Regions from separate parts of the Pseudalkalibacillus sp. R45 genome, predicted to be linked through region 2. Evidence: riboswitches for the same ligand, from Rfam matches in the RefSeq annotation. Region 2 holds a riboswitch; the other holds the start of a gene.
The links. A riboswitch is a leader RNA that binds a small molecule or an ion and turns the genes downstream of it on or off. The one in region 2 is predicted to bind glycine.

Region 1: another riboswitch for glycine. It lies ahead of gcvT (glycine cleavage system aminomethyltransferase GcvT); the one in region 2 lies ahead of ACTWQL_RS15970 (serine dehydratase beta chain).

Annotation. Positions count from the first base shown of each region.
Region 1 is NZ_JBQQCL010000007.1:64,255-75,127, forward strand. Features, by position in the region: gene ACTWQL_RS13515 (DEAD/DEAH box helicase) at 1-122, opposite strand, end outside; glycine riboswitch at 372-461, shown strand; gene gcvT (glycine cleavage system aminomethyltransferase GcvT) at 848-1,942, shown strand; gene gcvPA (aminomethyl-transferring glycine dehydrogenase subunit GcvPA) at 1,962-3,305, shown strand; gene gcvPB (aminomethyl-transferring glycine dehydrogenase subunit GcvPB) at 3,302-4,765, shown strand; gene ACTWQL_RS13535 (rhodanese-like domain-containing protein) at 5,013-5,390, opposite strand; gene ACTWQL_RS13540 (lipoate--protein ligase family protein) at 5,579-6,412, shown strand; partial or broken gene ACTWQL_RS13545 (ribonucleotide reductase N-terminal alpha domain-containing protein) at 6,788-7,579, shown strand; partial or broken gene ACTWQL_RS13550 (vitamin B12-dependent ribonucleotide reductase) at 8,318-10,060, shown strand; gene ACTWQL_RS13555 (hypothetical protein) at 10,105-10,470, opposite strand; gene ACTWQL_RS13560 (hypothetical protein) at 10,475-10,873, opposite strand, start outside.
Region 2 is NZ_JBQQCL010000009.1:98,848-109,720, forward strand. Features, by position in the region: gene ACTWQL_RS15925 (hypothetical protein) at 1-282, shown strand, start outside; gene ACTWQL_RS15930 (hypothetical protein) at 272-790, shown strand; gene ACTWQL_RS15935 (nucleoside triphosphate pyrophosphohydrolase) at 873-1,205, shown strand; gene ACTWQL_RS15940 (class I SAM-dependent DNA methyltransferase) at 1,332-1,931, shown strand; gene ACTWQL_RS15945 (STAS domain-containing protein) at 2,121-2,984, shown strand; gene ACTWQL_RS15950 (hypothetical protein) at 3,045-3,347, shown strand; gene ACTWQL_RS15955 (DUF6154 family protein) at 3,358-3,618, opposite strand; tRNA gene ACTWQL_RS15960 (tRNA-Gln) at 3,740-3,814, shown strand; gene ACTWQL_RS15965 (oxidoreductase) at 4,038-5,144, shown strand; glycine riboswitch at 5,286-5,383, shown strand; glycine riboswitch at 5,384-5,457, shown strand; gene ACTWQL_RS15970 (serine dehydratase beta chain) at 5,525-6,022, shown strand; gene sdaAA (L-serine ammonia-lyase, iron-sulfur-dependent, subunit alpha) at 6,039-7,013, shown strand; gene ACTWQL_RS15980 (iron-sulfur cluster biosynthesis family protein) at 6,946-7,254, shown strand; gene ACTWQL_RS15985 (hypothetical protein) at 7,615-7,794, opposite strand; gene ACTWQL_RS15990 (alkaline phosphatase family protein) at 7,975-9,543, shown strand; gene ACTWQL_RS15995 (GNAT family N-acetyltransferase) at 9,619-10,089, shown strand; gene ACTWQL_RS16000 (nucleoside deaminase) at 10,145-10,534, shown strand; gene ACTWQL_RS16005 (DUF899 family protein) at 10,675-10,873, shown strand, end outside.

The sequences.
Region 1 (10,873 bases), on a different contig from region 2:
AAACTTTTTTCCGCTTCTAAAGCAAGTTTATAAAGCTCCCAATTTGCCCATGGACCATCTTCGTCCAAGCGTTTAAGGAAATCTGTACTCCAGGATTGATCATGCTCGATATTAAAAGTCATACACGAAAACCCTTTCTGTTAAATTAGGTTGATTATCGAACGAATCATAGTTCTTTTGTATGTAATGTTCGTTTATATTGAAAATAGAACGCTTTCATGGAAAAGATAATTGCGATTATACGTTCTTCGATGATAAGATATAACTAGATTCATACTTAGTATGAACAAGCGAACCCAGAAATATAATAGCTGTTATCGATTTCGTCTTTATAGAGTGTGAATTTCTTAAGTTCAATCACATATTTGCGAGTGAGAACAAGGGGAGAGTCTACCTTTAAGGTAGCGCCGAAGGAGCAAGCTTATCGTGAATCTCTCAGGCAAACGGACTCTTGTTTGACGCAGCTCTGGAGAGTGCTTCAATTGCGAAGCCACCAAAGGGGAAAGTCGTGGAACGTTCTTCTGCGATCAAACTTTCAGGTACGAGGACAGAGAGGGCTTGTTAAAAAGTCTTCTTTGTCCTCTCTTTTTTTCATTTAAAGAAAGTATAAATGCTTCCTTCAATATAAGCGCACAAGCTGGTGGCTTCGGAAGCAATACTCCGCACGAAGGAAAAGCGATTGCTTTTTCGAGGAACTAAGGCTCAGCCAACGCTTAGGCTTGGCTAAGCCAAGTTTTCTTTAAGGGGAAGCGTGATTTTTAACAGGTCTTAAAGGTATGACTTATTGAACAAACGAGCAAAGACATACACGATCAGCTGAAAATTTAAAATTGAAGGAGAGATGCTCATGTCATCCCTACAGCGAACACCATTGTTTGAGCTGTATAAAGAATATGGAGCGAAAGTAATCGATTTCGGTGGATGGGAATTGCCTGTCCAGTTCTCAAGTATCAAGGAAGAACACGCAGCAGTACGGACTAAAGCCGGGTTGTTTGATGTCTCCCATATGGGTGAAATCACAGTTAAGGGTGAGGTCGCTGAAGGTTTTCTACAATATGTAATGACCAATGATGTTTCGAAGTTGAAAGAAGGCGGCGCTCAATATACCGCAATGTGCTACGAAGATGGCGGGACAGTTGATGATCTTCTTGTATATAAGCGTGGGAAAAATGATTTCCTTTTAGTCGTTAATGCTGCAAACATTGAAAAAGACTATGACTGGCTTGTGAACAACCAGAAAGGGAATGTTGAAATTCAGAACATTTCGAATGAAGTTGCTCAATTAGCATTACAAGGACCACTGGCAGAGGAAGTACTACAGAAGCTTACAGAATATGATTTATCTCAAATTGGTTTCTTCAAGTTTACGGAAGACGTGGAAATCGACGGTACGAAAGCATTGGTATCCCGCACAGGCTACACAGGTGAAGATGGTTTTGAAATCTATTGTGACAGTGAAGATGCTGCCAAGCTATGGAAAACCATTTTAGAAGCAGGTAAAGAAGCTGGGGTTCTTCCAATCGGACTTGGTGCACGTGATACTTTACGATTTGAAGCTAGGCTTGCTTTATATGGTCAAGAGCTGACAGCTGAGATTTCACCATTGGAAGCAGGGATCGGTTTCGCAGTCAAGCTGAAAAAAGAAGCTGATTTCATCGGTAAAGATGCGTTGATCAAGCAAAAAGAAGATGGACTTAAACGGAAATTGGTCGGAATCGAAATGATAGATAAAGGGATTCCACGAACACATTATGACGTTTTCAAAAATGATGAAAAGATCGGCGAAGTCACCACTGGTACGCAATCTCCTACACTAGGTAAGAACCTTGGGTTGGCTTTGATCGATTCGAAGTACACAGAACTTGGAACAGAAGTCGAAGTCCAAGTCCGTAAACGACGCTTGAAAGCAGAAGTCGTAAAAGCACCTTTCTATAAACGTTAATCAAGAGGGGGAATAAAAGGTGAAATTTCGTTACCTACCAATGACAGAGCAAGACGAAAAGGAAATGTTAGCAGAAATCGGAATTGATTCGATTGATGAACTGTTTAATGATATCCCTGAAAATGTACGGTTCAAAGGCGACTTGAACATCTCAGAGGCAATCCCGGAAAACGATTTGATGAAGAAGATGTCTGGATTAGCTGGAAAGAACGTAAATACAAAGGACTATGCTTCCTTCCTTGGAGCAGGAGTGTATGATCACTATATCCCATCGATCGTCAATCACGTGATCTCGCGTTCTGAATTCTATACGGCTTACACACCGTATCAACCTGAAATCTCACAAGGGGAACTTCAAGCAATCTTTGAATTCCAGACGATGATTTGCGAGTTGACCGGAATGGAAGTTGCCAACTCTTCGATGTACGATGGACAAACAGCCCTGGCAGAAGCAGCTTTCTTGAGTGCTGCTCATACGCGTAAAAAGAAGGTTGTCGTTTCGAAAAGTGTCCATCCTGAAGCATTGAGTGTTCTTCATACGTATGCGAAAGGGCCGAACCTTGAAGTAGTGGAAGTAGAAGCAACGAATGGAACAACGGATTTGGAAGCATTAAAAGGTGTTGTTGATGGAGATACAGCTTGTGTCATCGTCCAATATCCGAACTTTTACGGCCAAATCGAGCCTTTGAAGGAAATTGAAGAAATCGTTCATCAAGAAAAAGCAATGTTCGTTGTATCCAGTAACCCGCTATCCTTGGGCGCACTTAAGCCGCCTGGAAAACTTGGCGCAGATATCGTCATTGGTGACGCTCAGCCATTCGGTATTCCAGCTGCATTCGGTGGACCGCACTGTGGTTATTTTGCGACCACAAAGAAATTGATGCGTAAAGTGCCAGGACGTCTAATCGGCCAAACGACCGATGAAGAAGGTCAACGCGGTTTCGTTCTTACACTGCAAGCTCGTGAACAGCATATCCGTCGTGACAAAGCGACATCCAATATCTGTTCGAACCAGGCTTTGAACGCGCTTGCTGCCTCGGTTGCAATGACAGCTTTAGGTAAAAAAGGAATCAAGGAAATCGCTGTACAGAACCTTCAAAAAGCTCATTATGCAAAGAAAAAGCTTGAAGAAGCGGGTATGGATGTCCGTTTTAAAGGTGCCTTTTTCAACGAGCTTGTCGTAAAAGTCTCCAAACCGGTCAAAGAAGTAAACAAAGCGCTTTTGGAAAAAGGATTTGTCGGTGGTTACGATCTCGGACAATATTACCCGGATCTTGATCAGCATATGTTGATCGCTGTAACGGAACAGCGCACGAAAGAAGAAATCGATGCCTTTGTAAAAGAATTGGGGGGAGTCCAATGAGCAACAAAAAAAACCAAGCACTCATTTTTGAATTGTCTAAACCAGGACGGGTAGGTTATAGCTTATCTGAATTAGACGTGCCTGAAACTCCCATTGAAGAAATGATTGATTCTGAATATCTCCGTGATGAAGAGCCGGAACTGCCTGAAGTATCTGAACTTCAAATCATGCGCCATTACACCGCATTATCGAAACGTAATCATGGTGTGGATTCTGGATTCTATCCACTTGGATCTTGTACGATGAAATATAATCCGAAAATTAATGAGGATGTAGCTCGTTTTCCTGGATTTGCTCACATCCACCCTTATCAGGATGAAGACACGGTACAGGGTGCGATGGAAATGCTTTATGACCTGCAAACTTCACTTGAAGAGATTACAGGAATGGATGAAGTCACGCTTCAACCAGCAGCCGGTGCTCATGGAGAATGGACAGGCTTGATGATGATCCGTGCTTATCATGAACAGAATGGGGATCATCAACGTACGAAAGTCATTGTTCCAGATTCAGCACATGGAACAAACCCAGCTTCTGCTACGGTTGCAGGTTTTGAGGCTGTAACGGTCAAGTCAGATGAAAACGGTCTAGTCGACCTGGAAGACTTAAAGCGTGTGGTCGGCGAGGATACAGCAGCCCTAATGCTGACGAATCCGAATACGCTTGGTCTTTTTGAAGAGCACATTCTAGATATGGCACGTATTGTCCATGAAGCAGGCGGAAAGTTATATTATGATGGTGCGAATATGAATGCGATCATGGGCAGAACACGTCCAGGCGACATGGGCTTTGACGTTGTTCACTTGAACCTTCATAAGACGTTCACCGGCCCACACGGCGGTGGCGGCCCTGGTTCAGGTCCAGTCGGTGTAAAGGAAGATTTATTTCCATTCTTGCCGAAACCGATATTAGCGAAAACTGATGAAGGCTATGTATTTGATTACAACCGTCCAGACTCGATCGGACGCGTGAAGCCATTCTACGGAAACTTCGGCATCAATGTTCGTGCCTATACGTACATTCTGACGATGGGACGCGAAGGATTGAAGAAGGTCAGCGATTATGCTGTATTGAATGCGAATTACATGATGCGCAAACTTGCGCCGCATTTCGTCCTTCCATATGAACAGCATTGTAAACATGAATTCGTCATTTCCGGTAAGCGTCAGAAGAAGCTTGGTGTGCGGACGTTGGATATGGCGAAACGTCTCCTGGACTTCGGTTATCACCCGCCGACCATCTATTTCCCTCTTAATGTAGAGGAATGTATGATGATCGAGCCGACAGAAACCGAATCAAAGGAAACGTTGGATGAGTTCATCGATGCGATGATCCAAATTGCGAAAGAAGCTGAAGAATCTCCTGAGGTCGTGCAACAAGCGCCTCATAACACAGTCATCAAACGTATGGACGAAACAACCGCTGCACGTAAACCCATCCTACGATACGAAAAACAATAATGAAAAAGGAACAGGCCTTCTCCGGTATGGTCGGAGCGGTCTGTTCCTTTTCTATTTCAAAATTTAAACTTATTCCGGCCGATGCAGAAGGTAAACCGGCGGAATAAGAGCATAATCCGGCCGCTTTTGATCGGTATCCGGCCAAAGGTTACTTTTTACACCTTTGTGCAACCAAGAACTAGGAAAAGGAAAGGGGCTGTCCTAAAAGATTTAGGACAGCCCCTTAACCAATTCTATCTTTTCAATTCTATTTTCCTTTTTTCACTTTACCGTTCCATTTTTTGAATCCGCCTTTAAGGTTATAAAGATCCTTGATTCCTTTTTTCCTTAAAACAGTTGCAGCCCGGACGGTACGCATTCCGCTTTCGCAGTACATGTAGACAGGCTGATCATTACGGATTTCTTTATGACGCATACGGAGCTGTGACAACGGAATATTTCTCGCTCCGAGAATATGTCCATTTTCATATTCTTTCTGTTCACGAACATCGACCAGCTGAGCTTTACGATATCCGCTGCGAAATTCTTCTTCAGTCAACGTCTTCAAATGTCTGCGTTGATATAGTCCAGCGACGATCATATATACGATGATGGCTGCTGGAAGTGCCCAAAAAATCCATTCCATTTCAATCTTCCCCCTAGAAACTTTCTACCATTCTCTAAAATGATACCATGTCCATTATATACAGGAATTTTCTTATTCGCAAAACTAAGTTTTTAAAATTCAATGAATTGTATGTGCTCATAGGTTTCTGTTAAACTATGAAAGGTAAAAATGTATGATGAATGCATAAAGAAAGAGGCGTACATAAAATGAAGGAACAATGGTATTTTATCGATTCTGGTGCATGCTCACCAGCTTATAATATGGCGTTGGATGAAGCGCTGCTAGATTGGCATAGTAAAGATGAAATTCCACCGGTAGTTAGATTCTATGAGTGGAATCCTGCAACGCTTTCTGTCGGTTATTTTCAAAAGGTCGAAAAGGAAATCAAGCTTGATGCCGTTCAAAAGCACGGCTATGGGTTTGTTCGAAGACCGACTGGAGGGCGAGCTGTACTGCATGATAAAGAGTTGACTTACAGTGTCATCGTGTCAGAAGAACATCCTAAAATGCCGCAATCGGTAACAGAAGCTTACAGGGTCATTTCTGAAGGGATTTTAGGTGGATTCCGGAACCTGGGTCTTGAAGCATATTTTTCGGTACCAAAGACAGAAGAGGAAAAAGCAGGACTGAAAAATCCGCGCTCAGCAGTCTGTTTCGATGCGCCATCCTGGTATGAACTCGTCGTTGAAGGCAGAAAGGTTGCTGGAAGTGCGCAAACGAGACAGAAAGGTGTCATTTTACAACACGGGTCGATTTTACTTGATATTGATGAAGACAAATTGTTTGATTGCTTCAAGTTTTCAAATGAAAGAGTGAGAGAACGCATGCAGAAAGCGTTCAGTAAGAAGGCCGTAGCAATCAATGATCTTCGTGATGAAAGAGTGACGATCGAGGAATCCAAGAAAGCTTTCAAGACTGGATTCGAACAAGGACTTGATGTGGAATTCATACCACTTGTACTAACGGAAGAACAAAATCAATATATTGATGAAATCATTGAAAGACGCTACGCAAATGATGAATGGACATTTAGACGTTAACTGAAAACTGTGACCAAAAACTGGTCGCAGTTTTTTAATTTTTTTATTGGGAAAAAGAAGGATTTTTGAAAAGTTCAACAGACACCAGAGGTTCAAAAAAGAATAAATCTCGCAACTGAGTAAATTTCTCTTTTTCGATTGTCTGATATGTCATATGGACATTTTTCGCTCGTTTTCTACTTTTTTTATATGTTTTTGATTTTGACAAGATTAAGATCATTCGTTCTCGTCCATACAATATATTGTATTATTTTAAAATAATGTACACTATATATTGATGTTTAGTGTTTTACTGTGCTATGATTTGGGTAACCTAAAATTGAAACTACTTAAAAGAATAGAAATGAAAAAATTATATCATGAGGAGGATCCTGGATGGCGATTGTAACAGGGGAGCAACGACATCATATCAACATTGATCGGTTGAATGAGGACATTGCTAAATTTGAGCAGGTGCATCCGATTACATCGGACATGCATACCACTCACAAAGGGGTATCAAGATTGGTGATGTTGGACCGGTATTCGTTCAAGGATACTGAGAAACGGACATTGCGTGAAGGAGATTTTGTCATCTTGACTGTCAAAGATGATCCGAAATTTCCTGCAAGAGGGTTAGGATTCATCGTTTCCATAGACAGCGAGCAAAAACTTGCGGAGGTCAAAGTAGACGAAGACTACCGAGGTGTGGTTGATAAGCCCGGGGAAATGGAGACAGGAATCGTAAAAAGATCCCTTGATACGATTGATAAGCCCTTAGAAATCTATTACGAGCAGATTGCAAAGCGAAATGCGACAGGTCTTGCTACAGTAGAAAAAACAGAAGAAAAGAAAAAGGAATCATTCGAGAAGTTCTATCATGAACTTGTGAATTTGAACTTTGTTCCTGCGGGCCGTGTCCTATACGGTGCAGGCGCAGCTACAGACGTAACGTACTTCAACTGTTATGTCATGCCATTCGTTCAAGATTCAAGAGAAGGAATTTCAGACCACCGGAAGCAAGTGATGGAAATCATGAGCCGGGGTGGTGGAGTCGGAACGAATGGATCGACGCTCAGACCGAGGAACACACTCGCAAAAGGCGTAAACGGAAAGTCATCCGGATCGGTATCGTGGCTCGATGATATCGCGAAGCTTACACATCTTGTTGAACAAGGTGGATCCCGTTAACTAGCTCCAAACGGCGGGATTAAAATCTCGTGAATTGCTGGAACACCCTAAAGCCTTGAAAGCTACAACGCGGCTGGCAACAGCAAACGTGAATGCTTGAAAATTTCAAGGATAAAACAATGGGCAATCAGCAGCGAAGCGTCTTAGGAAACTGAGATGAACGTTCAGAGACTATTGAAAGCACCTAATTTTTCATAAAGTTGAAAACATGGTGCGAGTAAATCGAAAGTTCAGGAATCGACCCTTTCGAAGCGCGGGACAAGGATAGTAAAAACATCCTTGATGATATAGTCCGAACTCATGTGAGAGCATGAGAGTCAGGCAGAAATGACCTGGCCCCTCAATAAAAAGAGGAGTAACAATTAGCGTGGGGCACAAATGATCATGTTGGCGGATTAATTGCTCTAGTCCGCGTCATTCAGACAATGAGTGACTAGGAAATCGGGTGAATTGCTGAAAAGTCCTTAGAGCCATTCAAGCTACAACGTGACCGGAAACGGTGAGCGTGAATGCTAAAAATTGATTGGATTGGATAATCAGCAGCCAAGCACCTATTCAGGTGAAGGTTCAACGACTATCGAAACCTGACAATTTAATTGTTAAGGAAGTAGAGTAGGGGATCTAAAAGATCTTCGAAGTGCCCGGCCCCTAACAGATGATGCTGAGGGTGATGATATAGTCTAGACCGTCTGCATTATGCAGAGTTCAAGTATCCTGAAAAGGACGGTATAAACGTGGCATCCAGACATTATTGAATTCATCATTTCGAAAATGCAAAACCCTAGAATCCTCAGGTTCCTTGTTGAAAATACAGAAGATGAAACAATCAAGCAGTTAGCGTTGGACAAACTTAAATTTACACCGTTAACTGATACAGAACGAGATATGTATCAAAGCATCGTGAATTATAAAGCCATCCCTGGTCATGGAGGTTTTACTGAAAAAGCCATTAAAGAAGCTGAAGAAAAGCTTCAAACCGGTGGCACGTACAGTGTGCATAACTCCGAATTTTTAACTGGGGCGAACATTTCGGTATGCGTAACCAAAGAATTCATGGAAGCTGTCGAAAATGATACAGAGTACGAACTTCGATTCCCGGATGTGGAAAATTACACATTTGAAGAAATGCTCGAATACAACAATACATGGCACGAATACGGAGATGTTCGAGAATGGGAATCGAAAGGATACGGAATCCGTGTTTATAAACGGCTCAAAGCACGTGAGCTCTGGAACCTTATCAATATTTGCGCAACCTATTCGGCAGAACCGGGAATCTTTTTTATCGACAACGCCAATGACATGACCAACGCAAAAGCGTATGGACAGAAAGTAGTAGCAACGAATCCATGTGGAGAACAACCACTCGCACCATATTCCGTCTGTAACCTGGCTGCCGTCAACTTGGCTAATGTTGCAGACAAAGATCATAAACGTGTTGATTTTGATAAGTTGAAGCAAACGGTTAAAACTGGTGTCCGAATGCAGGATAATGTAATCGACGCTACTCCTTATTTCTTGGAAAAGAACCGTGAACAAGCTCTTGGAGAGCGACGTGTAGGACTAGGTGTCATGGGTCTTCACGATCTCCTCATCTATTGTGAAACGGTGTACGGATCCGAAGAAGGAAACGAACTGATCGATGAAATTTTCGAAACGATGGCGACAACTGCTTATCGCGAGTCAATCGAACTGGCAAAAGAAAAAGGAAGCTTTCCATTTTTAGTCGGTAAGACAGAAGAAGAAACAAAAGAATTACGGCAAGCCTTCATCAATACAGGGTATATGAAGAAGATGCCAGAAGATATCCGCGAGGGTATTGTGGAACATGGCATTCGTAATTCACACTTGTTGACTGTAGCTCCAACTGGATCCACAGGTACGATGGTCGGAGTCAGTACAGGATTAGAGCCTTACTTCTCATTCTCTTATTTTAGAAGTGGTCGACTAGGTAAGTTCATTGAGGTGAAGGCTGATATCGTGAACGAATACTTGTCACGAAATCCTGAAGCGGATGCTGAAAAGCTGCCGGATTGGTTCATTTCCGCAATGGATCTGAAGCCAGAAGCACATGCTGATACCCAATGTGTCATCCAAAACTGGATTGACAGTTCAATCAGTAAAACCGTCAATGCACCGAAAGGTTATGCAGTAGAGCAAGTACAAGCAGTTTACGAGCGTTTGTATAATGGCGGGGCGAAAGGCGGTACTGTCTATGTCGATGGAAGCCGTGACTCGCAGGTCTTGACGTTGAAAGCTGAAGATAATACGTTTGATGATGATTCTGTTGCGACAAAGACAGAAGAGAAAAAGAAAGTCGTACTTGTTGATACGATCTCTGACCTTCGCTCAACAGATGTTACGATTGGAAATGAAGTAGGAAACACATGTCCAGTTTGCCGTAAAGGGAAAGTAAAAGAAATCGGCGGATGTAACACATGTACAAACTGTAACGCACAGTTGAAGTGCGGAATCTAAATTCTAGAGAAGAACCGAGTGAAGCAATACACTCGGTTCTTTTTTCAATCTTTAGGATTATAAATACTCAGTACCTTGCTCCAATCCCATTTTTCATAAAAGTCCTCTCCCTGGTCAATATTTGTAATCCACACCATTGCATTTCTTCCGGTCCCATCAGCTATCCATACGTCACTTTTTTCACGGTTGGCACGGACCCATGCGAGTTGGTTTGACTTTTGTACATAGTATGGATTGAAATCACCATAACCTTCTTCAGGGCTAGTGATCTTTTTTTGCTCTTTGCTTTTAAGGTCAATCTGATACAAAGTCGGCAATGGTCGTTCTGTTGGATTATTTGACCATTCACTTTCCTTTGAACGTGCAACCGTAATCACAACATCATCATTCCAGGTGAAATCCCTATCCACAAATTCATCTGGTGTCAGTTTGCCAAAACTCGCTGGTCGGAAGCTCTTTTACTTTTAAGAACTTATTCATAATCGACATGCGATTGATACCGCCGATATATGCTAACAGATTACGACTTGGAGCCCAATGGAACCAGTTTGGTTCATTCAGCATTTGGTCGAGTTTGATCAAGTGTTTTCCATCAGAAGAGAGCACATATAAAAGATTGAAATCTGCTGATAATGAAGCTGTCGGATATTTAATAAAAGAAATCCATTTTCCATCTGGGGACCATTTGAAAATACTTGTTCCAATCCCAAAGTCTTCGCTTTCAATTGAATGGGCAGGTAATGTAAAGAAATGTGATTTTTCGATCTGACCGTCCTTTAATACGAATTTATGCAATTCAATGTCCGTCCAGCC
Region 2 (10,873 bases):
TATGGACTTCGTAAAGAATTTGATGGGTTTGGAATGACTCTTATAGAAGATGGAAGCATGGGTTTCATTGAATTTAAAGATGGAAAAGGGAGCCGTTTTTATAAACCTACCCGAAAGTCCACTGACTATTTTGAAGAAATTCTGACTTATTCTGAGGATAAGTTGGAAAACAGAAAGAAGGATGTTCAAGTTCTCGATTTATTGGAGGAAAAGGAAAATGGGGATAAGACGATTGAGGTGGAAATAATCGAAGGAAAAGGAAAGGTTCCTGGTGATGAATAAGCGTGTGATACGAATAATCGGGATTTTCCTTGGTGTTTCACTTGCCCTTTGGGGTTACACGTATTTTCAGAATTCTTCAATTGAAAAAGTGTTGGAGGGGAAGGATGTCCTGGACGTTGTTCCTATTTCCACCAATGATCATTTAGTGATTTATCAATCTGATCAAATGATTCACGGTGATCACTATTCTAAAGGAATACTTGGTTGGGGATTGGATGGTTCAAGTGCCCCGGCTATCATGAATCGTGCTGAGGATACGATTTTTCGAATCGATAATTTCAGTGTGATCTCAATAAACAATAAGGGATTTCTGTATGGTTATGTTGATCCAATGAAAATCAAACAGATCAGGTTCCAAAACGGTGACTTCAGCGTCAGGACCGATGTTAATTCCTCTTACTGGCACCTCCCTATGCTGAGTGAAGAGGTTAGTTTTAAGGCTCAACAACTGAGTGTGATTTTGGAAGATGGAACTGAAGTCTTCTATCCTTTCGAAGGTTTGAATTAAAGCATTGCATCAGCGAATGGGGTAGTGCATTTATGGAAGTGGAATAGTTGGAGCAGGTAAAAAAACTGAAGGGGCGATGGCTTTGCCGGTATATAACAAATTGGTTCGAGATCGGATTCCTGAAATGATTGAAAAGAGCGGGGATTCATACCAGACTCGTATTTTGGATGAAACGGCGTACATAAAAGCACTAGAGGAAAAAGCGTTTGAGGAACTTAAGGAATATCAGGGGGCAGCAGATGCTGAAGACGTACTTGAAGAATTAGTTGATTTGATCGAAGTCATTCATGCGTTGACAGAAGCACGTGGCTTCACGGTCGATGAATTGGAGTCAGTGCGGAAAAGCAAAGCTGAAAAACGAGGTGCATTTTCTGAGCGTGTTTTCTTAATCGATGTAAAAGTGAATGGGGATTAATGTATGAGCGGCTCTTCCTATTATGATCAACAGGATTTCTTGTACAATTTCAAAAAAGGCGAAATAGAGGAGAAAGTCCAAATAATGTGCTGGAAGGTCCAGCATTGATGTCCTTGATCAGGGAAGTTGGCGGTACGAACATTCTTGTTTGGCTGTGGCGATGGCCAGTTCGGGGCAGATCTTCTTTCTTTAGGAGCTTCTAGCTATCATGGGGTGGATGGATCAGAGAAGATGATTGAAGAGGCTGAACGAAATTTAATGGATACAACAGCAACCTTAGAGCGAGCTGATCTTAATGAAATACAGATTGAAGCGAACACGTATGATCTGGTTGTTTCAAGGTTCGTCTTCCATTACCTCGCTGATGTGTCGGAGCTTTTTCGAAAAGTCCATCATGGTTTGAAAGACGGGGGAAGTTTTGTGTTCAGTGTACAACATCCTGTTATAACAGCTTCAACGAAGAGCGCTGACGGAAAACAACGTACAGACTGGATTGTGGATGATTATTTTAGCCAAGGTGAACGAACAGAACCATGGATCAACCAACCCGTTACGAAATATCATCGCACCACAGAACAATATGTCAACGAATTACTCCAATCAGGGTTTTCGCTGGAAAATCTGAAAGAAGGGACCCCTGAACGGCACCAGTTCAGCTCACTAGAAGAATATGAACGTCGCAAACGGATACCGCTATGCCTAATCTTAGCGGCAAAAAAACGTTAAAAGTGCCAGGCACCGAATGAAGCCCTTAGAGCCCCAAGCACTCCAATTCGGTGCCTGGCACCAATCAGAACGTGTTGTGTGCCAAGGGGTTTGAAATGGTGCCTGGCACTTGAAAATTTTTGCAGGGTTATTGGGTTTTCTTGAAGAAAACTATTGTAGAAAATTATTTGATAAAGGGGTAGGAACGATATGAATCAAGTCGAAGAGACTGACAGGGTTACGTTTGTAGCAGAAAAAATACTAGAAAATAAACAGAAGATTGCTGATGATATCGTCAGGCTACGATTGGAAGCTGTTCAATCCGATAATGAATTCTTTATGAAGGATGCTTTGGAAGAGAGAGCATTGAGTTTGGTGGAATTGATCGGTACCAATTTGAAAAAAAGTGATCCTGCTGATTTCAATGAAGCGATCAGTTGGGGCAGCGAGAAAGGAAAAGAAGCTGTCGTGAAAGAGGTACCGATTACTGAGGCTCTTCAAAATACATTTTATTATCGAAAAGCGATTTGGATGTACATTGCGGAGATTGCAGAACAAGAAAGGCTAAGTGGGGAAACGATCATTAAAGTAGCGAACAGCTTGGATCCTGTATTGGACCAGGCGGTATTTGGATACAGCAAAAGTTATGTAGAATACAACCTGGAAGTCGCAAACAGGTACCAAAATACATTGATAGAACTTTCCGTACCGGTCGTACCTTTGTTTTCAGGTGTAGCAGTATTGCCGCTCATAGGTGATATTGATACAAATCGTGCAAAATCCATACAAGAAAAAGCGTTGGAACGTTGCGAGGAGTTGAAATTAGAGCGCCTGGTCATCGATTTATCTGGTGTTGCTGTTGTTGACACGATGGTTGCGCATCATATTTTCCAACTGGTCACTACGCTTAAACTCCTTGGTGTCAAAGCTTTAATTACTGGAATACGCTCAGCGGTTGCAATAACAGCTGTGAATTTGGGTATCGATCTTCAGGAATTGAATATTTATACTTCTTTACAGCAAGCACTTGATGCCCTGGGGTATGGTTTGGTTCGCGAAGAAAACATCAAATAATCAGGAAGGTAGGATCATATCAATAAATACATCAACTGGAACATCGTCCTGTTTTTACTTTTGTTACAATGGTTAGTCACTCCCTTCGGAATGCCCAACCCTGAGGACTTGTTATTGGAACGGGTCATGCTCGGACTTATTCTATTTTTTGAACTGATCAACGAATGGAGAAAGCTCATTCAGACGAAAGATGTGTTCGGGTTATATGCGCTGTTTATAGGTTTTTTGCTTACAATCCTTATTGTGGATTTGCTTTTAAAAGGTTATCAATCATTTGCATCAGCGATATTTGGGGTTGGGATGACCTCTTTGTTTGATAGGTACAAAAAAGATTTTAAAGCAGCACAGGAATACCAGCAATAACAGTAATTTGTTATTGAATAAAATCGTCTGTGTAATCCTGCCCAAGGGTTACACGGCCGATGCCTTCTTCTGCTAATTTTCTCTGTAGCTGTTCTAGTATAAATAGCGTGACCATTTCATTCAATTCTTCATTGGACAGTTCTTCTAGTTGCTCGAAAATTTCTTCTCGTGATTTGGCTTCCATCAGTCCGTAGACGATTGGATACATATCTTCTTCATCAGCTGAAAAATGGTATTTGAAGGTATTATAAATTTCATCGACCAATTTCATCTATCATCACCTCAAGGTTAATTTGCCCTTGACGACGCCCATCATTCACGTGTAAAATCTTGAAATTTTTCCGCATATTTTTTAAAATAATAATCATAATAGAAGATGTGTTCAACATTAGTGGGCTATAGCCAAGCGGTAAGGCAACGGACTTTGACTCCGTCATGCGCTGGTTCGAATCCAGCTAGCCCAGCCATACATAATGACACCCTTGATGGGTGTTTTTTTTATATTTGAAGAAAGTATAAATACTTTCTTCAATATAAGCGCAACTAAGGTACAGCCTGTGCTAAAGCTTGGTGGTGCCAAGTTTTCTTTATTGAGCGGATTGTTTGATACTGTATAGAACGCCTGTTACTGTAACGTTAACTGATAAAAAAGTATATCTACTCACTTTATTAAAGAAAGAGGGATGAATGATGGATCCACTATTTAATACAGGAAAACTAGGTAAAGTTGAATTAAAGAACCGTTATATGGTAGCACCGATGACCCGTGTGAGTGCGGAAGGCGAGGGACTAGCAAATCATCGGATGGAAAAGTATTATGAACGATATGCAAGAGGTGGTTTCGGTACGATTATCACAGAAGGGATTTATCTTGATGAATCTTACAGCCAGGGTTATCACAACCAACCTGGGATCGCAAACGAAAAACAAATGGAGGCATGGCGATCTATTGTTGAAACAGTTCAACATCATGGGTCTAAAATAATCGCACAACTCATGCATGCTGGGAGTCAAGCACAAGGGAACCGTTTTACAAATGAAACGGTCGCTCCTTCATCAATCACTCCAAAAGGAGAGCAGCTCCCTTTCTACGGTGGATCTGGTCCGTATAAAGAGCCGAAAGAACTCACGCTGGATGAAATTGAAAATGTGAAGAATTCCTTTGTAAAGGCAGCTATCTATGCCAAAGAGGCTGGATTTGATGGTGTCGAAATCCACGGAGCCAATGGCTATTTACTTGATCAATTCTTGACCGATTATTTGAACCATAGACAGGACCAATACGGTGGCTCCCTTGAAAAACGACTTCAATTCATGCTTGAAATCATCGACGTTGTGCGTCAAGCAGTTGGAGATGACTTTATGGTGGGGATTCGAATCTCACAAGGGAAAGTGGCTGATCAGGAATATAAATGGCCGAATGGTGAGAAAGACGCATTTACGATTTTTTCAAAGCTTGGTGAAACCACCCTCGACTACATTCACGTTACAGATAGAGATGGTTCTGAACCAGGCTTTGGAGTTGGAACGAAGACGCTGGCTGAGGCAGCCAAAGTATTCAGTCGTCTCCCGGTCATAGCTAATGGGGGATTAGGAGAGCAGGAGAAAGCACGGAAACTGATTGATCAAGATCAAGCGGATTTTATCAGCCTTGGTACAACCGCCTTGGCCAATCCGGATGCACCTAATCGCATCAAAAAGCAGGCTCCTTTAAAAGAATTCAATGCAAAAGAAATACTCATGCCGAAAGCTGAAATCAAAGACATTGAGTTGAAGGAAGAAATCATTACTGGTTAGAACACGGGAAAGATTAGCCACGTCGCATTTGGATATTCGTGGCGACTTTCCTTTTTCACATTGGTAAGTGTAAGCGGTTTCTAAAACGATTGACAAATAGGGTCGAAATCCGACATAATGGTATAAAATGAATATATGCGAATGAAGATCGTGGGAGAGTCGGACATTCCGACACCGAAGGAGCAAGTTCCAGAAAACCATGGAACAAATCTCTCAGGTAAACGAACTGCGATCGGACGCATCTCTGGAGAGCGCGAAAGCCACCAAAGGGGTAACCAATAATCTCTCAGGTAAAAAGGACAGAGCGGGTGAAATCACCTTCTTTGTCCTTTTTATTTTTTGTGTAAAAAAATAGCTCTCTTTGAGAAGGAGGCATTACAATGGGCTACAATAGTTGTTTTGATATAATCGGGCCGATCATGGTTGGTCCATCAAGTTCACATACAGCAGGCGCGGTTTGGATCGGCAGAGCGGCTTATGAACTTTTAGGCGGTGTGCCGGACCATGTTGAAATCAAGTTATTCGATTCTTTTGCGGAAACTTATCAAGGACATGGTACAGATAAAGCTATCCTTGGCGGTTTGCTAGGCTTCGATACAGAAGATACTCGAATCAAACATGCATATGATTTTGCCTCAGATGCCAATCTGAACTATGAGTTTGTGTTAGAGGAAAATTGCAAGGAGTTCGATCACCCGAATGTCGCGATTCTGACCGTTCAACTGGGAACCCGGAAAATAGTCATCGGTGGTGCGTCTGTAGGCGGAGGACTTGCTGAAATTTTCAGGATCAACAATTACAGGGAATTAGATATACCTGTAAGCACGTTTGACGATTTGAAAAAGATGGTCCGACGTATGGACGAAGAGGTTGCATGAAAGGGAGATGAGCGGTATGGATATCCAATCAACAGCCGATCTGCTCGATTTTTGCGAACGTGAAAATAAGACGATAGCTGAAGCGATGATCGAGCAGGAGCATGTGAAATCGGGAAAATCGAAGCAAGAGATTTTCGACATGATGAAAGAGCGATTGATGAAGATGCAGCATGCAGTTGAAGAAGGGTTAGAGGACGCATCAGAAGCACCGAGCGGAATTTCCGGCGGTGATGCCGTGAAAATGAAAGCCTATATTGAAGCGGGCGACGTTTTATCAGGTTCGATCATTAGTGATGCCATGGCTTGCTCAATGGCAACTTCAGAAAGTAATGCTCGCATGGGTGTGATTGTTGCTACCCCGACAGCTGGTGCTGCTGGGATTTTGCCAGGTGTGTTATTTTCCCTTCATAAAAATACCGACATGGAGCTAGATGATCTGGTCATGGGGTTGTTCACAGCAAGTATGCTCGGTTATATCATAGCTAACCGATCGTTCATCTCCGGTGCAGCAGGCGGTTGCCAGGCGGAAGTCGGCTCAGCAACTGCGATGGCAGCAGGTACGATCGTGGAATTAAAAGGTGGATCACCAAAGCAGGCGGTTCATGCTACAGCAATGGCGATGAAATCCTTGCTCGGGCTCGTCTGTGATCCTGTCGCTGGGTTGGTTGAGGTACCATGCATCAAGCGGAATGTCATCGGAACCTCGATTGCATTTTCTTCAGCAGATATGGCACTCGCTGGAGTGGAAAGTAGAATTCCATGTGACGAAGTGATCGATACGATGTATGATATTGGTAAGAACATGCCACGCCCTCTAAAAGAGACAGCATTAGGAGGATTGGCGATCACGCCGACAGGTCAGAAGGTGAAAGAGCGGCTATTCTCAAAAACCGGTCTTGTAAATCGACTGGGAGGAGGAAATCATGATGAACCTCAAAATAACGGAAATGGCACTTCACGAACTGAAAAAGCTGAAGTTGGCAACAGATAAAATTCTCCGTATCGATGCTGAAATGCAGGGTGGGTGCGGAACGATGATGAAATTCAAATTGATTGAAGACGATTCACGAAAGAGTGATTCAGTCATCCGATCAGAAGGGGTCGAGTTCTACGTCGATCATTTTACAAAACGGAATCTTGATGATGAATTGACATTGGATTACCATTCAGAGACAGGCTTTGTGTTCGAGTCTGAATGGGGACCCATGGGACTTGAATGTCATCTTGCTTGAAAACCGCCCGCCGTTTCGGGTGGTTTTTTTGTAGGTGTAAAAGAAGGCTTTGAAATTGCTCAAGATGACTCCCACCCATTCAAATATGGAAAGAATTGCGCGCAATTCTTCCTTTTATCAACACAAAAAGCCTAAGACGAAGGCTGTCAGAAGAGCTTATGTGCTTTACTATTAGTGCTTAAGCGTGAGTGTTGTACTGGGGATAAAAGATTGGGGTGGTGACGCGTTTAGGTTTAGGTTTGCACGTTAGGATGCGGGTCTATTTTACTGAATTGCTCAAGTTGCCCCGAAATTACTAAAGTTTGCCTAACGTTCACTAAAAAAAGTACTGACCCGGTTCAAGTCAGTACTTCGTTTAGGTTACTGCATTTGGTTCGTTGTTTGGTTAGACTGACCAGCAGCCATGCCACCCATAGTTCCCATTCCTGGAATCATGTTTTGCAATTGGCCACCTTGTTTTCCTGACATCATGTTGTAAGCAGCAGCTCCAATACCTACAGATGCGATGATAGGCAGCCATTGAATGTTTCTTCTGTTCATTTTGTAAATACCTCCCTTACTCAAGTGAACGAAAGACATTACTTATTGTGTTCTTCCGTGACCCCAACATGTTAGTAGAACAATCCCATTTTTACATGTAATAAGCATAAAGGCGAAAAATAGGATAAAGCAATCTGGGTACCCTAAGAATAAATTACTGACAAGGGATGTTAATGTTTAATGGTAAAACGCAGCTTATTTATTATCAGTATTTTACTGATTGTATTTTCCATATATGTGTTCGGGTTTGCCACTTCACCAAAAGCCCTCGAGAAAAATTCAGGTGGTTCGTCTTCCAAGCCAGTCGTGCTTTTACTGGTTGATTCGTTGATGGAGAAACCTTTACAGCAAGCAATTGAAAAAGGCAAAGCGCCAGCAATGGAATTTTTGATCGAAAAAGGACAGCTGCGATCTGAAGTGATCAGCTCTTATCCGACCATGTCAGTAACTATTGACAGTACACTTTTGACAGGAACCCATCCGAATGAGCATGAGGTGCCAGGACTCGTTTGGTTTGATGAAGCGGAGAATCGTTTGATCAATTACGGTAGCGGAAAAGGGGAGATTTACCGGCTTGGCGTCAACCAGGTTGTTGAAGATGGATTGATCAACTTGAATAAAAGCCATTTGAATGGTGACACGCAAACCCTATATGAGGAATTGTCCAACAATGAAAAAGATTCCGCATCCATCAACGGGCTCGTTTTCAGAGGAAAAAAAGAGCATGTACTGCAGATCCCTCAGGTTGCACAAATTTTTAATATGATTCCCCAAAACACTACAGTGAAAGGTCCACCTATATTATCGTTAGGTGCTGTCTCATACCATAACCCAAAAAACCGGTTGAATAACAATGCTTGGCAGGCGATGGGCTACAATGATAAATTTTCGGCGAAAGAAGTGGAGCATCTGATTAAAAAGGCCCAGCTCCCAGCTTTCACACTCGCATATTTTTCAGATATGGATCAATCTGTACACGAGAAAGGGCCGATGGATCTCGAAGGCATCGCTAAGTTCGATGAGCAGTTACAATCTATACTGAATTTGTATGATAGTTGGGATGAAGCGATTGAAAAAGTCACCTGGCTGGTGTACGGGGATAGTGCTCAATCGAAGATAAAGGATGACAAACAAGATGCTCTCATTAAACTGCGATCCCTTTTAAAAAAGTACCACATCTGGGAAATCGGAAGTCCCCTGGAGAAACGTGATCAGATCGTTTTGGCAGTAAACGAGCGAATGGCCTACATCTATCTAAAGGATGAGCGGGTACTCGTAGAAGATGTGGTTACTGAATTGAAAAAAGATGAGCGGATCGGCTTCATCGCCTGGAAAAATAAAAGGAAAAATCATGTAATAGCTCCGGGTTCGGATAAAATGCTGACCTTCGCCCCTGGCAGCAATTATGTAGATGAGTATGGTCAATCGTGGGAGTTGGACGGTGATTTCTCAGCAATGGATCTTACAATAAACAATGGACGCAAGATTGACTATGGTGATTATCCGGATGGGCTGGCAAGACTCTTTGGTGCACTGCATTCCCATGAAGGACTATTCATCATCGTGGATGCCGAACCAGGGTACGAGTTTTTCGATTCCCACACTCCGACACACATCGGTGGTGGTGGGCATGGATCATTGCACAAAGCCGATTCTGTAACGCCTCTAATTATTACTGGTACATCGAACGCTCCACAATTTGATCGTGTTATAGACTTCAAGAAATGGATTTTATCGATGACGAAGTGAAGGTGATTAAAGGAAAAAAGGATACAAATGCCGAAGAAGATTTTTTAAGGAGCTAAAGTAATAGGAGAGGGAAGAATGGTTAAATTCATACCGAATAATAAAAGCATGATCCAAACCGAGCTGGAGATCATGAACTCGAACCCGCAGTTTAACCTCTGGTCAACTGATAAGTCTTTAATGGATGATGCTGATGTTTTAAAGGAGCATGAGGAAAGCGAACAATTAGGATCGATGCGTTGGATCGTTCAATATGGGGAGGATATGACCGGACTTATCGATTACTTACCGGAGAATCCTAAGGATGGCTTCCCCTGGATCGGTTTGTTTGTCGTACATAGTGATTTTCAAGGAACAGGTTTAGCGAGTTCGGCTTATGCGCTTTTAGAAGAGAAATTGAAAAGCTATGGTCACACTGAGATCCGACTGGCTATTTTAGAAAAAAACAAACCAGGAAAACGGTTTTGGGAAAAACAAGGCTTTGAAAAATACAGTGACGGCGAGTTGGATGGCAGGAGGATTGAAAAGTGGCGGAAAGAATTGAAATAATGAATGATATGGAATGTGATCGGTATTTTCTTTAGATAGCAATGGAAGAGGTGAAATTTTTGCATGTGGACGAAATCGTGTCCATTCGGAAATGGATGCCACTGCTCATGCAGAAATTGATGTGATTCGCAAAGCAAGGGAAGCAATGATAAAAACCTCTAATGAGCGTCAGTTCACGTTGTACACGACTGTCGAGCCTTGTGTCATGTGTTCTGGTGCCATTTATTTAGCTAACATCAAACGAGTAGTTTGGGCACTGGATGATAATAACTTTGGAGGGTTTCGTGAATTGAGACAACATTCAAGATATGAAGCACGACTAAAAAAGATCAGAACCACTTCCATGCCTTTTGATGATATGGCGAACCTCCAACGCGACCGCATGATTCGATGGGATCTAAGGAGAGGGAAGCAAAATCACTGGCCAGAAGTGGTCATTCAGTAATTTCATCGTTTTTTCTCATGGCTTTATTAAATAAATTTACTGACAAAAATTCAAACCATCTTTTTACATTTTAAAAAAGGAGTCTCCTGATCGATGCAGAATTTACCTAGTGGATTCTAAATTTGTTAGGAGGTATTTTTATGCAAGCGCAAACCTTGATTGAAGAAATCAACCAATTAGGTGAAGAACTCCTAAAAAAGAAAAAACAGCTGGCAGAATTGAGAAGAGAAGTACCTGAAGAGCGGGTTGAAAACTACAGATTCAGAAATAAAGAAAATGAAGAAGTAACACTTGAGGAATTGTTCCTTGATAAGGACGAATTGATTGTCATCCATAATA